2 linked regions of the Azoarcus olearius genome follow. The protein of the gene in region 2 interacts with the protein of the main gene of each other region in a pairwise test. Links are inferred from orthologs where the notes say so. Each region holds a gene or a part of one and is shown on either strand. Other genes may lie near its edges.

What was found. Proteins that work in one complex are often made in the same cells at the same time.
Region 1: the proteins of dqs_RS00890 (region 2) and bioB interact in binary tests that used the Escherichia coli proteins (3 or more experiments, as listed by UniProt). The link is inferred for Azoarcus olearius from one-to-one orthologs.

What each region holds. Positions count from the first base shown.
Region 1 is NZ_CP016210.1:3,181,009-3,186,714, forward strand. What follows is about bases 67-2,909. They hold bioB (biotin synthase BioB), read left to right. Parts: upstream 67-919; coding sequence 920-1,900; downstream 1,901-2,909. Other genes in these bases: dqs_RS14560 (tRNA (cytidine(34)-2'-O)-methyltransferase), read right to left, coding at 67-103; dqs_RS14565 (ComF family protein), read right to left, coding at 149-838; dqs_RS14575 (methyltransferase domain-containing protein), read left to right, coding at 1,900-2,817; dqs_RS14580 (pyrimidine 5'-nucleotidase), read left to right, coding at 2,825-2,909. In the rest of the region: more of dqs_RS14560, read right to left, coding at 1-66; more of dqs_RS14580, read left to right, coding at 2,910-3,481; dqs_RS14585 (GNAT family N-acetyltransferase), read right to left, coding at 3,473-3,967; hemB (porphobilinogen synthase), read right to left, coding at 4,009-5,013; yihA (ribosome biogenesis GTP-binding protein YihA/YsxC), read right to left, coding at 5,259-5,706. UniProt on the Escherichia coli protein: Catalyzes the conversion of dethiobiotin (DTB) to biotin by the insertion of a sulfur atom into dethiobiotin via a radical-based mechanism.
Region 2 is NZ_CP016210.1:196,910-204,739, forward strand. What follows is about bases 2,852-5,629. They hold dqs_RS00890 (class II glutamine amidotransferase), read right to left. Parts: upstream 4,764-5,629; coding sequence 3,939-4,763; downstream 2,852-3,938. Other genes in these bases: dqs_RS00880 (hypothetical protein), read right to left, coding at 2,852-3,425; dqs_RS00885 (HIT family protein), read right to left, coding at 3,455-3,865; dqs_RS00895 (DUF3617 domain-containing protein), read right to left, coding at 4,827-5,345; gatB (Asp-tRNA(Asn)/Glu-tRNA(Gln) amidotransferase subunit GatB), read right to left, coding at 5,438-5,629. Also shown: phosphate regulon transcriptional regulator PhoB, read left to right, coding at 1-492; phosphate regulon sensor histidine kinase PhoR, read left to right, coding at 584-1,855; more of dqs_RS00880, read right to left, coding at 1,821-2,851; more of gatB, read right to left, coding at 5,630-6,898; dqs_RS00905 (hypothetical protein), read right to left, coding at 6,956-7,468; Asp-tRNA(Asn)/Glu-tRNA(Gln) amidotransferase subunit GatA, read right to left, coding at 7,474-7,830.

The DNA.
Region 1 (5,706 bases), 3.0 Mb from region 2 along the record:
GCGGCTCCACCAGGTGAAGGTGGCATCCGGTATTGGCCGCCAGGCGGATGATGTTGCCGGTGTTCGGCGGAATTTCGGGTTCGAACAGGATGATGTGGAACATGGCGCGCTGTCGTGCTTCCGCGGCGCGGAAAGCGCGCACTGTAGCTCAGCCCGGCGGGGGTGTGCGGGCGATGACGAGATTGTCGACCCGCTCCGCACCCCGCCGCTTGAGAATGCGCGCCGCTTCGCTCAGCGTGGCGCCGGTGGTCATCACGTCGTCGAGCACCAGCACGCACCGTCCGCGCAGGTCGGTCGCAGAATCGAATGCGCCACGCACGTTGCGCTGCCGCTCCTCACGGCTCAGCCCCGACTGCGTGGGAATGTTCCGCACCCGTTTGAGTGCCGACAGTTCCAGCCCCACGCCGAGCGCCCGCGCCAGCGGCCGTGCGATCTCCACCGACTGATTGAAACCCCGCTCGGCCAGCCGGGCCGGATGCAGCGGCATCGGTAGCACCATGTCGATATCCGGCGGCAAACCCCGCCGCAACGCCACCGCCGCGAAGTAGTCCGCCAACCCGAGGCGGTGCCGGTACTTGAGAGCGTGCACCATCCGATCGACTGGAAACGCGAACGCGAACAGCGCCACCGTCGAATCGAACGCGGGCGGGTGCTGAAGACACTCGCCGCAGCGCCCTCCACTAGCGACCGGCACCGCGCAGCACGGGCAGGCCTGCGCGGGCGCGCCGGGCAGTTCGGCCTCGCATGCCGTGCAGATGGCCCGCCCGGCAGCGGGCGCCCCGCACAGGAAGCAGTCCTGCGGGATCAGCGCATCGACGACGAAATCCAGCAGCCGCAACAAGGTCTTGGGTTGATTTGACAAGCTTTCGAGCGATGAATGAACATGTCGGGCTTCGCATTAGAGTCCGGAAACCGAGTTATGACAACGACCTTGACCGCCCCCACCCCCGCCGCCGCGGAGGCGCCCCGCAAGAAATGGACGGTGGCCGAGGTGCAGGCGCTGTTCGACCTGCCCTTCCTCGACTTGGTGTTCCAGGCCCAGCAGGTTCACCGCGCGCACTTCGCCGCCAACGAGGTGCAGCGCTCCACGTTGCTGTCGATCAAGACGGGTGGCTGCTCGGAAGACTGCGGCTACTGTTCGCAGTCGGCACGCTACGACACCGGCCTGGAACGCGAACGTCTGCTGCCGCTGGACGAGGTGCTCGAGCACGCGCGCGCGGCCAAGGCCAAGGGCTCGTCCCGCTTCTGCATGGGTGCCGCGTGGCGTGGTCCCAAGGACAAGGACATGGCGCCGGTGCTGGAGATGGTGCGCGAAGTCAAGAAGCTGGGGCTGGAAACCTGCGTCACGCTCGGCATGTTGAAGGAGGGACAGGCCGAGCAGCTCGCGGAAGCCGGACTGGACTATTACAACCACAACATCGACACCGCGCCCGAGTTCTACGGCCAGATCGTCACCACCCATACGCTGCAGGACCGCCTCGACACGCTCGACAAGGTCCGCGATGCCGGCATCAACGTGTGCTGCGGCGGCATCGTCGGGATGGGTGAAACCCAGACCAGCCGCGCCGGCCTGATCGCCCAGCTGGCCAACATGACCCCGCCGCCCGACTCGGTGCCGATCAACAACCTGGTCGCGATCCCCGGCACGCCGCTCGCCGACGGCGGCAAGATCGACGGCTTCGACTTCGTCCGCACCATCGCCGCGGCCCGCATCACCATGCCCACCAGCTACGTGCGGCTCTCCGCCGGGCGCCAGCAGATGAGCGACGAGATGCAGGCGCTGTGCTTCATGGCCGGCGCCAACTCGATCTTCTACGGCGAACGCCTGCTGACCACCGACAATCCGGAATCCGACCGCGACGACGTGCTGTTCGCACGCCTCGGCCTGCGTTCGGTGTGATGGCCGCGGCCGACACCGACTTCCACCTCGACCGCGCCCTGCTGCGGCGGCGCTTCGCGGCCGCAGCAGGGCGCTACGACGAGGCCGACGTCCTGGCGCGCGAAATCGCGCGCCGCATGGACGAGCGCCTCGACTACATCCGCCACAGCCCGCGCCGTATCGTCGACCTGGGCTGCGGCACCGGCGCCGACCTGCCGCGCCTGGCTGAACGCTACCCTGACGCCCATCTCGTCGCCGCCGATTTCGCTGCCCCCATGGCCTCGCACGCGCTGCGCCGCCAGGCCGGGACAGTGCGCCCCGGCGGCTTGCTGCGGCGCCTGCTTGGCAGCATGCCGCGCCAAAGCGCACTGGTCGCCGAGGCCGGCGCCCTTCCGTTCGCCCGCGCCAGCGTCGATCTGGTGTGGTCCAACCTGCTGCTGCCCGCGCTCGACGATCCGCTCCCGGTCCTGCAGGAAGCCCACCGCGTACTGGAAGTCGGTGGCATGCTGATGTTCTCCACGCTCGGGCCCGACAGCCTGAAGGAACTGCGCGCCTGCCTGCCCACCGCGGCCGGCGAGCGCGTGCATCGTTTCATCGACATGCATGACATCGGCGATGCGCTGGTGAAGGCCGGGTTTTCCGACCCGGTCATGGATATGGAGATGCTGACCATGACCTACACCCGGCTCGACGACCTGTTCACCGACCTGCGCACCGCCGCTGGGGGCAACGCAAGCACGGCCCGTCCCCGCGGTCTGACCGGGCGGCAGGGCTGGGACGAAGCGCGCGCGGCCTACGAAAGCCTGCGCCGCGACGGCCGCCTGCCCGCCACCTTCGAGGTCATCCAGGGCCACGCGTGGAAAGCGGCACCGAAGACGACCGAGGACGGGCGCAGCATCGTGCGCTTCCAGCCCCGCCCGCCGCGCACCGGAAGCTGAGCGGACAATGACGCTTCGCACCGGTGCGCCGACCTGGCTGTTCGACCTCGACAACACGCTGCACAACGCCAGCCCGCACATCTTTCCGCACATCAACCGCAGCATGACCGCCTACCTGGAGCGCTACCTGGCGCTGACCACCGAGGAGGCGAACCGGCTGCGGATGCACTACTGGCAGCGCTATGGCGCCACGCTGCTCGGCCTCGTCAAGCACCACGGCACCGATCCGCGCCACTTCCTGCGCGAAACGCACCGCTTCGAGCGCCTGCACAAGATGATGGTGTTCGACCGCGCGCTCTCGAACATGCTGCGGCGCCTGCCAGGACGGAAGATCGTGTTCTCCAACGCGCCGCAGGAATACGCCGAGGCCGTGCTGGAACTGATGGGCATCCGCCGCTGCTTCAGCGGCGTGGCCGGCATCGAGCAACTGCACTTCCACCCCAAGCCCGGCATCCGCGCCTACCGCACCCTGCTGCACGACTATCGGCTCGACCCGCGGCGCTGCGTGATGATCGAGGATACGGCGGCAAACCTGCGTACCGCGCGCCGCCTCGGCATGCGTACGGTGCTGGTGGGTCGCGGGCTGGGCAAGCCTGCGTATGTGGACGTGAAGATCGCCTCGATTCTCGACCTGCGCCGCGCCAGCGCGGCCCTGCTAGCCTGAAAGGCCTGACGGGAGCGCCAGCTCCATGAACTCGGCCCCCGCGCCATAGCCCGCCGGCAGGCGCGCGTCCCCACCCCTGCCCCTCGCACTCACGAATCCGCGGCGCGCCCAGAACCCGCGGGCGTCAGCAAGCGCCACCAGACAGATCCGTTCCAGCCCGGACGCGACCGCCCGCGCCCGTACCCGATCGAACAGGCGCGCAGCGATGCCGCCTCCCCGTCCGGCGGGGACCACTGCAAGGTCGTGCAGGAACATCGCACACGCATCGGCGGGAACATCTGACAGGGCCGTGTGCAGCGGCGGCGGCATTGCGCCCCAGGGATGCGAGAACACGTAGCCGAGCGCGCCCTCACCGTCGTCGGCCACCCAGCACGCGGCCGGCGCCAGGCGCAGCTTGGCGCCAAGCACCGCCGCCGACTCCTGGTAGCCGTCACCGTAGGCCAGACGCTGCACCGCAAGCACCGCCGGCAGATCGGTTTCAAGCATCGGCCGGACTCGCACCGGCGATGCCTGCGCCAACCCAGCGCTCAACACCGGCCCTTGAGCCAGCGCGCCGCATCCAGCGCGTAATAGGTCAGGATGCCGTCCGCGCCCGCGCGCTTGAAGGCCAGCAGCGCTTCCAGCGCACACGCCTCTTCGACCAGCCAGCCATTCGCGACCGCGGCCTTGATCATCGCGTACTCACCGCTGACCTGATAGACGTAGGTCGGCACCTGCAACTCGTGCTTCACCCGGCGCACGATGTCGAGGTAGGGCATGCCCGGCTTCACCATGAACATGTCGGCGCCCTCGTCGATGTCGAGCGCCACCTCGCGGATCGCCTCATCGCTGTTGGCCGGATCCATCTGGTATGAGTACTTGTTGCCCTTGCCCAGGTTGGCGGCCGAACCGACCGCGCTCCGGAAAGGCCCGTAGAAACTGCTCGCATACTTCGCGCTGTAGGCGAGGATGCGGGTGTTGATGAAGCCCGCCTCCTCCAGCGCCCCACGGATGGTGCCGATACGGCCGTCCATCATGTCGCTCGGCGAAACGATGTCGGCGCCGGCCGCGGCGTGGGACAGGGACTGCTTGACCAGCGCCTCGACCGTCTCGTCGTTGAGGATGTAGCCGGTTTCGTCGATCAGCCCGTCCTGGCCATGGGTCGTGTAGGGGTCCAGCGCGACGTCGGTGATGACGCCCAATTCCGGAAAGCGGGCCTTCAGCGCACGGATGGCGCGCTGGATGATGCCGTCCTCGCGCCATGCGATCGCCCCGTCGGCGGTCTTGGCGTCCGCGTGCGGCACGCCGAAGAGATCGAGCGCGGGAACGCCCAGTTCCAGCGCCTGCTCCGCCACCCGCAGCAACTCGTCGATGGAGAGACGCTCCACGCCCGGCATGGAAGCGACCGGCTCACGCCCCGCCTTTTCGTGAACGAACACCGGGTAGATCAGATCGTCGGTCGTCAACACGTTCTCGCGCATCAGTCGGCGCGAGAACTCGTCGCGGCGCATCCTGCGCATGCGGGCGGCTGGGAAAGGGCTGGTGGGTCGCATAGATGTCCTGTTTGAGTCGAGGTCCGCCCCGCCCGCCAGCGTTTGCGACCCTGAGGTGCAACCCTGAGGCCGCGCGGGACACATTCCGAAACGCCCGCGGCCGGGAACTTCAAAAATCCAGCACCCTCATAACAGGCAGATGGTGCTGAGCCGTCTCCCGCTTCACCTCCCTGAGCGGGTGCCTTGACCCCCTGTCAAGGCATTTCACCCCCGGCTTCATCCCCTTTGGCCGGGGGTTTTTGTATTTACGCGCCGGCGGGCGCCTCGCCCTCGGCCGCGGCGGGCACAAGCCAGCCGGCGACGACCTTTTCGACCTCTTCCACGCCGGTTTTCTTGAGGCTGGAAAACAGCTGCACGCTGACCTGATCGCCATAGCGGGCGGTCAGTTCGGCCCGCACGGCGAGCAGCGTGGCATTGGCGGGGCCGCGCGAGAGCTTGTCCGACTTGGTCAGCAGCACGTGGATCGGCTTACCCGAGGGCGCAAACCAGTCGATCATCTGGCGGTCGAGGTCGGTCATCGGGTGGCGCGAATCCATCATCAACACCAGCCCGATCAGGCTTTCCCGCGTACGCAGGTAGGTTTCGATCAAACCCTGCCACTGGCGCCGGATCTTCTCCGGCACGGCCGCATAGCCATACCCCGGAAGGTCCACCAGCAAGGCGCCGCAGTTGAGGCGGAAGAAGTTGATCAAC
Region 2 (7,830 bases):
ACCCGCGAGATTCCGATCATCATGCTCACCGCCCGCGGCGAGGAGCAGGACAAGGTCGCCGGCCTCGAGACCGGTGCGGACGACTACATCACCAAGCCGTTCAGCCCGCGCGAACTCGTGGCACGGATCAAGGCGGTGCTGCGCCGCCGGGCTCCCCAGGCGACCGAGGATGCGGTCGAACTCGGCGGCCTGCGCCTTGATCCCGCCACTCATCGCGTCACCGCGGGTGAGCGGGCGTTGTCGCTCGGGCCCACCGAATTCCGCCTGCTGCACTTCCTGATGACGCACGCCGAACGGGTCCATTCGCGCGCCCAACTGCTCGACCAGGTGTGGGGCGACCACGTCTTCGTCGAGGAGCGCACGGTCGATGTCCACATCCGCCGCCTGCGCTGCGCGCTCGAGCCGTCCGCCCACGACGCGCTGATCCAGACGGTCCGCGGCAGCGGCTACCGTTTCTCGGCCCAGGTAGACGTCACCTCGGCGACACGCTGAGCCGTCGTCAGCATTCTTCGGAGTTCACGCCATCCGTTCCACCACCTACATCTGGACCGGCGCGCTGTCCCTGCTGCTCGCGCTGCTGGCCGTGGCCGGACTCGCCGCGCTTGTCGGCGGCAGCCTCGCGGCCCTGCTGGCTGCGCTCGTGGGGCTGCTGGCGGCCGGCTGGTACCACCTCGTCAACCTGTACCGGCTCGTGCAATGGACGCGCGAACCCGTCGGCACCCCGCTGCCACGCGCCGCCGGAACCTGGGGCAAGGTATTCGCCGACATGAGCCGGCGCTCGCGTCTTGCCTACGACATGCGCGAGCGGCTGGCGGCAACGCTGGATCGCTTTCGCGACGCCAGTCAGGCAATGCCGGACGGGGTGATGTACCTCGCCGAAAGCGACACGATCGAATGGATGAACCTGAAGGCCGAGCAGCATTTCGGACTCGACCACACGCGCGACATCGGCGCGCCGGTGACCAATCTGGTCCGCCAGCCGGCCTTCGTGCAGTACCTGCATGGCGGGCATTACGAAGAGTCGCTCGTGCTGCCCTCGACCCGCCCGGGCGGACTCACGCTGCAGGTCCAGGTGATTCCGTTCGGCGATGGTCAGAAGATGGTGCTGTCGCGTGACATTTCGCAGCTGGAGCGGCTGGAAACCATGCGGCAGGACTTCGTCGCCAATGTGTCGCACGAGTTGCGGACGCCACTGACGGTTGTCGGCGGCTTTCTCGAGACCCTGATCGACGGCGCGGGCGATTTCGAGCCGGACGACGTGCAACGCTACCTCCGGCTCGCGCTCGAACAGTCGAACCGGATGCGTCACCTGATCGAGGACTTGCTGACGCTGTCCGCGCTCGAGACCGGCGCGCCGGCACCTGCCGAAGAAAGGGTCGCGGTGGCGATGCTGGTCCGCGACGTCTATGCCGAGGCCGAGGCGCTGTCGTCCGGGCGTCATCAGCTCAGCCTGGTGCTCGACACCGACGCGGTGCTGCTGGGTAGCCACAAGGAACTGCGCAGCGCATTCGCCAACCTCTGCAGCAACGCCGTGCGCTACACGCCGGACGGGGGCAGGATCGAAGTCGGCTGGCGGCAGGACGACGCCGGTGGCGAATTCTGGGTGCGCGACGACGGCATCGGCATCGATGCCCAGCACATTCCGCGTCTGACCGAACGCTTCTACCGCGTCGACCGCGGCCGCTCACGCGAAACCGGTGGTACCGGGCTGGGGCTGGCCATCGTCAAGCACATCCTCACGCGCCACCAGGCCGAACTGCACGTGGTGAGCACTCCTGGCGCCGGTAGCCGCTTCAGCGTGCGTTTTCCGCGCGCGCGGCTTACGCAACCGAAGGTGGCAGCGCTTCGAAGCTGACCTGATCGAAGTTCGCCCCGCGCAGCACCAGTTGTTCGAGCCGGACCTGGCTGGACTTGCCCTCGACGTGGATTTCGATGACCGCGCTCGGGTGGTACCAGCGGCTGGGCAGCACCAGCGACGGGCCGGTTTTCAGCGCCGGGGTCGCGGGAAGCAGAAAAGCCTGATGGAACGGTGAGCGCCCGCTGTGCAGGGACACCGGACGGGCGGCCACCAGGGACGGCACACCGGGCAGGACGTGCACGCCCGCTTCGAGCAGACCGTCGGCGCGATACATCAACCAGCTGACGTGGCCGAGCAGGAAGCGATCGCCGTCCTGCGGGCGCACGCCGACCAGCTGATGGTGTTCCAGTCTTTCCGCCCGCGGTCGCTGCTGCAGCCGGAAGCCACCCACGGACTGATCGAGGATCTCCCACTGCTCGCAGACGAAGCCGAGCTGCTCGGCCTCGTGCTGGCGCAACGCCTCGCGCCGGGCAGGATCGTCGGCCTGCGGCGCGCGCTCGCCGAACGTCAGCAAGTTCATGTCGCTGTTCAGGCTGGACGCGACGCCATAGGTGCGCGGCTGGGTGAAAACCTTGCCGTCGACGTGAAACCCGATGGCGAGCCAGTCGCCGGTCAGTTCGACCTGGCCGCGGCTGCCACGGCGAGGAAAGCGGCGCCCGGCCGAGGCCAGCCCCCAGGGGCGGTACAGCGAGAGCAACAGGCGGTTGCCCGCTTCCACGGTGCAATCTTCGCCCAGCCCGAGCGACGCCGGCTTCAGGCCCTGCTTGAACTGCGCCAGCACCGCGCGAATCTGGCCGGCTAGCGTGCTGCCGTCGAAGCGGCGCAGGCGCGGCGAGGCCGGCAGCAGGCCGAGGGGGCGAAGACCGTGGTCGGCGCCGAGGTCCACGCCGTAGAGGGTGGGTTTCTGGCTCTCCGGCGTCCCCAGCGCGCAGTAGGGCGCGAAGCGCTGTGCCCAGCGGCATATCCAGGCCAGCTCACGCTCGGTGCGTCCAAACGGATTGGCGAGGTCCACCAGCAGGACCGCGACATAGGCTTCGAGCGTGCTTTGCGCCTTCCACACCTCGTTGAGCGAATCCGCCACCCTGATCTGGGCGAGATCGGCCTCTTCGGCGGCCGCGAAGCATTCGTGCGCCTCTGCCCATTGCCCCGCCGGTACTGCGCGATGGGCGCGGAAATACTCGACGACGCCCTGACCTGCGTAATGCATGCGACGCTGGAAGAGCAGCGCGCGCTGGTCGTCCAGCGTACCGTCGCGCGCGTCGTGCCGCACGATGCGGGCGTACGAGCGTGCCAGGTTGCGCCATAGGGTCACCACCCGCAGCAGGATCTCGTTCTCGAGGCTGTCCGGCGGCAGCGGCTGCGCGGTGTAGCGACGGGACATCTCCGCCTGCACGCGCGCAATCATCGGTCGTGCCGCCTCGAGCACCTCGAGGTGCTGGTTGGGCGGCGGCAGTGCGTCGAGCATGCCGAACACGACCGTCGACAGGGCCGCGTGGGTTTCGTCGACGTTGGAGGCATGCAGGCGGTGCAGCAGGTTGAGGCATTCGGCCGCGTTGCGATAATCCATGGAGGCTCCGATCGTGGCGGGGTGGAGCGTCAGCGCGCGTCGAGGGCGGCCTGGACTGCACGCGCAAGCACAGCGGTGTCCGGGCCGGGGTGGGCCACGCCCTCGCGCTGGGCCGGCCCCCACACGGATTCGGGGAAGTGGCGGTCGTCGGCAAAGCGCGGGATCACATGCCAGTGCAGGTGGGGCACCATGTTGCCGAAGCTGGCCAGGTTGATCTTGGCCGGTTGCATCAGCTGCCGCAGCGCCGCTTCGGTGGCGAAGACCACGTCCATCAGGTGGCGCCGGTCGGCGGCCGCCAGGTCGGTCATCTCGGCCACATGGTCGCGCCACACCACGCGACAGAATCCTGGATGGGCGGCATCGTCGACGCGGATCACGCTACAGCGTTCATCCTGCCAGACGAGCTTGGCACGGTCGATCTGGCACAGCGGGCAATCCACTTGCATGGCGGGCAAACCTGGCCGGAGGGGATGCCAACTTTAACGCGCCGGCATCGGCGTGGATAAGGAAAATTTACGCACTTCGGATGGGGGTGGCGCAGGGCGGGGCGGCCACCGTGGGCAGCATCCCGAGTTCGTCGGGCACGCCGTGGCGGAACGACATCAGGGTGCCGGACGGCATCCGGTGCCAGGTCTCGTTGTCGGTCAGCGGAATGGTCGCAATCACCGCCACCCGGTCGTTGGGCGTGGTGACCTCGCTGAAGTCCACCGCCAGGTCTTCGTCCGCCAGATGGGCCAGCGCAAACGGCGCTTGTCGCAGCACGTAGGCGAGGCGCGAGGAGCAATGGGCAAACAGGCGCTCGCCGTCCGACAGCAGGAAGTTGAATTCGCCGTGGCGGCCGATCGCGGTTGCCAGTTCGGCCAGGCAGGCGTGCAGCGCGGGCGCCGGCGGCGGGCGGTCGCCGAAACGGCGGGCGAGTTCGTCGAGGATGTGGCAGAACGCGGTTTCGGAGTCGGTGCCGCCGACCGGCTGAAAGCGGCCGGACAAGGCCGGCGCGTAGTTCAGCAGGTTGCCGTTATGGGCGAATATCCAGTAGCGCCCCCACAGCTCGCGCTGGAACGGGTGGGTGTTTTCAAGCCGGATCTCGCCCTGGGTCGCCTTGCGGATGTGGGCGATGACGTTGAGCGAGCGGATCGGGTATTGCCGCACCAGCTCGGCGACGGCGGAGTCGGCGCTGGCGCAGGGATCGAGGAACAGGCGCACGCCCTTGCCTTCGAAGAACGCGATGCCCCAGCCGTCACGGTGGTGGTCGGTCAGGCCGCCGCGGGCGCGAAAGCCGGTGAAGGAAAAGCAGATGTCGGTGGGCACATTGCAGTTCATGCCCAGCAGCTGGCACATGGCGGGCTCCGGCGGCGAACGGGAGTTCGATTATAGGCGCCGGGCTGGCTGCCGCCGTGTCCCTCAGCGGCGCTGCATGCCCTTCATCATCGCGTCGAGATCGATGCCGCCGACGCCCTGGCGCACGATGTCGCCGGGTTTCTGGCCGGGCTGGCATTCGCCCAGCCAGCGCGAATCCTGCCGCATCGTCATGCTGGCCATGCCTTGCAGCGGCGGGTTGTAGGTGCTGTACAGCTCACCGCTGTAGCGGGTGGTGAAGTCGCCGGTGAAGCTGCCGCGCAGGTTGGCGAGGCTGCCTTCGATGCGGCACACCGCGCTGAAGGTGCTGCGTTCGCCTTCGCGGCGCCAGGTCTGCTGCTCGCAGCCGCCCTGCTTGCCGCCGCGCTGGTACAGGATGTCGTCGGTGTTGGGGCCGACGCACATCTGCAGCATCTGGGTGAGGCCGCCGAGTTCCACCAGCGTGGTCTTCATTTCCCACAGGCCGGGCTTGCGGCGCGGCATGTCGGCCGGCGGCTCGGCCAGGGTGGGTGCGGCGACGAGCGCGGCGAGCGCGCCGGCGAGGATGGAAAGTCGGCGTTGCATGGGACGGCTCCGGTGCACAAGCCGGCAGGATAAGCAGTGCGGCCAGGCAAGGAAACCGCGCCGGGGTAAGCGCAGGTTTCGGCCGCCAGCGCTCAGCCGGCCAGCTTCTTCTTCAGCAGTTCGTTGACCTGGGCCGGGCTGGCCTTGCCCTTGCTCGCCTTCATGACCTGGCCGACCAGGGCGTTGAAGGCCTTGTCCTTGCCGGCGCGGAATTCCTCGACCGACTTCTGGTTGGCGGCGAGCACTTCGTCGATCATCGCTTCGATCGCGCCGCTGTCGGTGACCTGCTTGAGGCCCTGCTTGTCGATGATTTCGTCAGCACTGACGCCTTCGCCGTTCCACAACGCCTCGAACACCTTCTTGGCGATCGCGTTGGAGATGGTGTTGTCGGCGATGCGCGCCACCAGGCCGGCGAGCTGGGCTGGCGATACCGGCGACACGGCGATGTCGAGTTCGGCCTTGTTGAGGCGCGCGGCGAGGTCGCCCATCACCCAGTTGGCGCAGGGCTTGGCGAGCGCGGCGCCGGCGGCGTCCACGGTGGCCTGGTAATACGTGGCGACTTCCTTGGACGCGGTGAGCGTGGTGGCGTCGTAGGCGGAGAGGCCGAGCTGCTCGATGAAGCGGGCCTTCATCGCTTCCGGCAGTTCCGGCATCTCGCCCTGCACCCGCGCCTTCCATTCCGGCGAAATCACCAGCGGCAGCAGGTCCGGGTCGGGGAAGTAGCGGTAGTCGTGGGCGTCTTCCTTGGAGCGCATCATGCGCGTCTCGCCGGTGTCCGGATCGAACAGCACGGTGGCCTGCTGGATGGTGCCGCCGTCCTCGATGGTGTCGATCTGCCACTGCACCTCGTAGTCGATCGCCTGCTGCAGGAAGCGGAAGGAGTTGAGGTTCTTGATCTCGCGCCGGGTGCCGAACTGCTCTGCGCCCTTTTTGCGCACCGAGACGTTGGCGTCGCAGCGGAACGAGCCTTCCTGCATGTTGCCGTCGCAGATGTCGATCCAGCGCACCAGCGCATGCAGCGTGCGGGCGTAGGCCACGGCTTCCGCCGACGAGCGCATGTCGGGTTCGGAGACGATCTCGAGCAGCGGCGTGCCGGCGCGGTTGAGGTCGATGCCGCTCATGCCGTGGAAGTCTTCGTGCAGGCTCTTGCCGGCGTCTTCTTCCAGATGGGCGCGGGTCAGGTTCACCGTCTTCTCGTAGGCGTTCTCACCTTCGCCGACGCGGATGGTGATGGTGCCGCCCTGCACCACCGGCAGCTCGAACTGGCTGATCTGGTAACCCTTGGGGAGGTCGGGGTAGAAGTAGTTCTTGCGCGCGAACACGCTGGTCGGCGCCACCGTGGCGCCGATCGCGAGGCCGAAGCGGATCGCGCGTTCGACCGCGCCGCGGTTGAGCACCGGCAGCACGCCCGGCAGCGCGATATCGACCGCGCTCGCCTGGACGTTGGGTTCCGCGCCGAAGGCGGTGCTGGCGCCGGAGAAAATCTTCGACGCGGTGTTGAGCTGGGCATGGACCTCCAGCCCGATGACGACTTCCCAATCCGATCTGCTCATGTTCGTTTCCGTTGTTTCAGGCGGTGCACGGCCAGGGTCGGGCCGGCACGTTGCGCGTCAATTGCATTGTCCGCTCGGGCGGTCCACCAGGATGGGCCACACGTACTCGAAAGTGCCCTTGCTGCAGCGGTTGGCGCACTGGGTGAAGGCGACCGTGACCTGGTCGCCCTGTTCCCACATGCGCACCGTGCAACCGTCGCGGGCCCGCAGTTCCACATGGGTTTCGGCCGGCACCTGGCGGAAGTCCGCCAGATCGAAATGGCAGCTGCCGCGGCGTGGCACCTCGACATTGGCGGCGAAGCCGCGCACCTGCGACGCGCTGACGTCGAGCCGGGTGGAGGCCGCGTAGCCGGCTTCGTCGCGGAAGGTGCAGTCGGCCTGCACCGTGAGCGGCCGGATCGGCATCGGCTTCAGGCGGCCGCGGGCGGCTGTCGGCGCTTCTTCCATCTCTTCGGCTTCCTGCCGGGTGGCCGGCTCGGTTCCGGCCGGGGGCGTCGCGCAGGCCGCCAGCCACAGCGCTAACCCGGCTGCGGCGATGCGGCCGGCGAGGCGGAGGGCGAAGCGGGCCATGGGCGTTACTCGGGGCGCTGCAGATGCCAGTCGCTTGCCTGCTGGTACTGGTGTGCAGTGGCCAGCAGGCGGCTTTCGCCGAAGTAGTTGCCGATCAGCTGCAGGCCCACCGGCAGGCGCCCGGCGCCGAAACCGCAGGGGTGGGACAGGCCGGGCAAGCCGGCGAGGTTGACCGCGATCGTGTAGATGTCCGACAGGTACATCTGCACCGGGTCGTCCGCCTTCTCGCCAATCGCCCACGCCGTGGTCGGGCTGGTGGGGCCGGCAATGACGTCGCACTGCGCGAAGGCGGCCTGGAAGTCCTGCGCGATCAGGCGGCGCAGCTTCTGCGCCTGCAGGTAGTAGGCGTCGTAGTAGCCGTG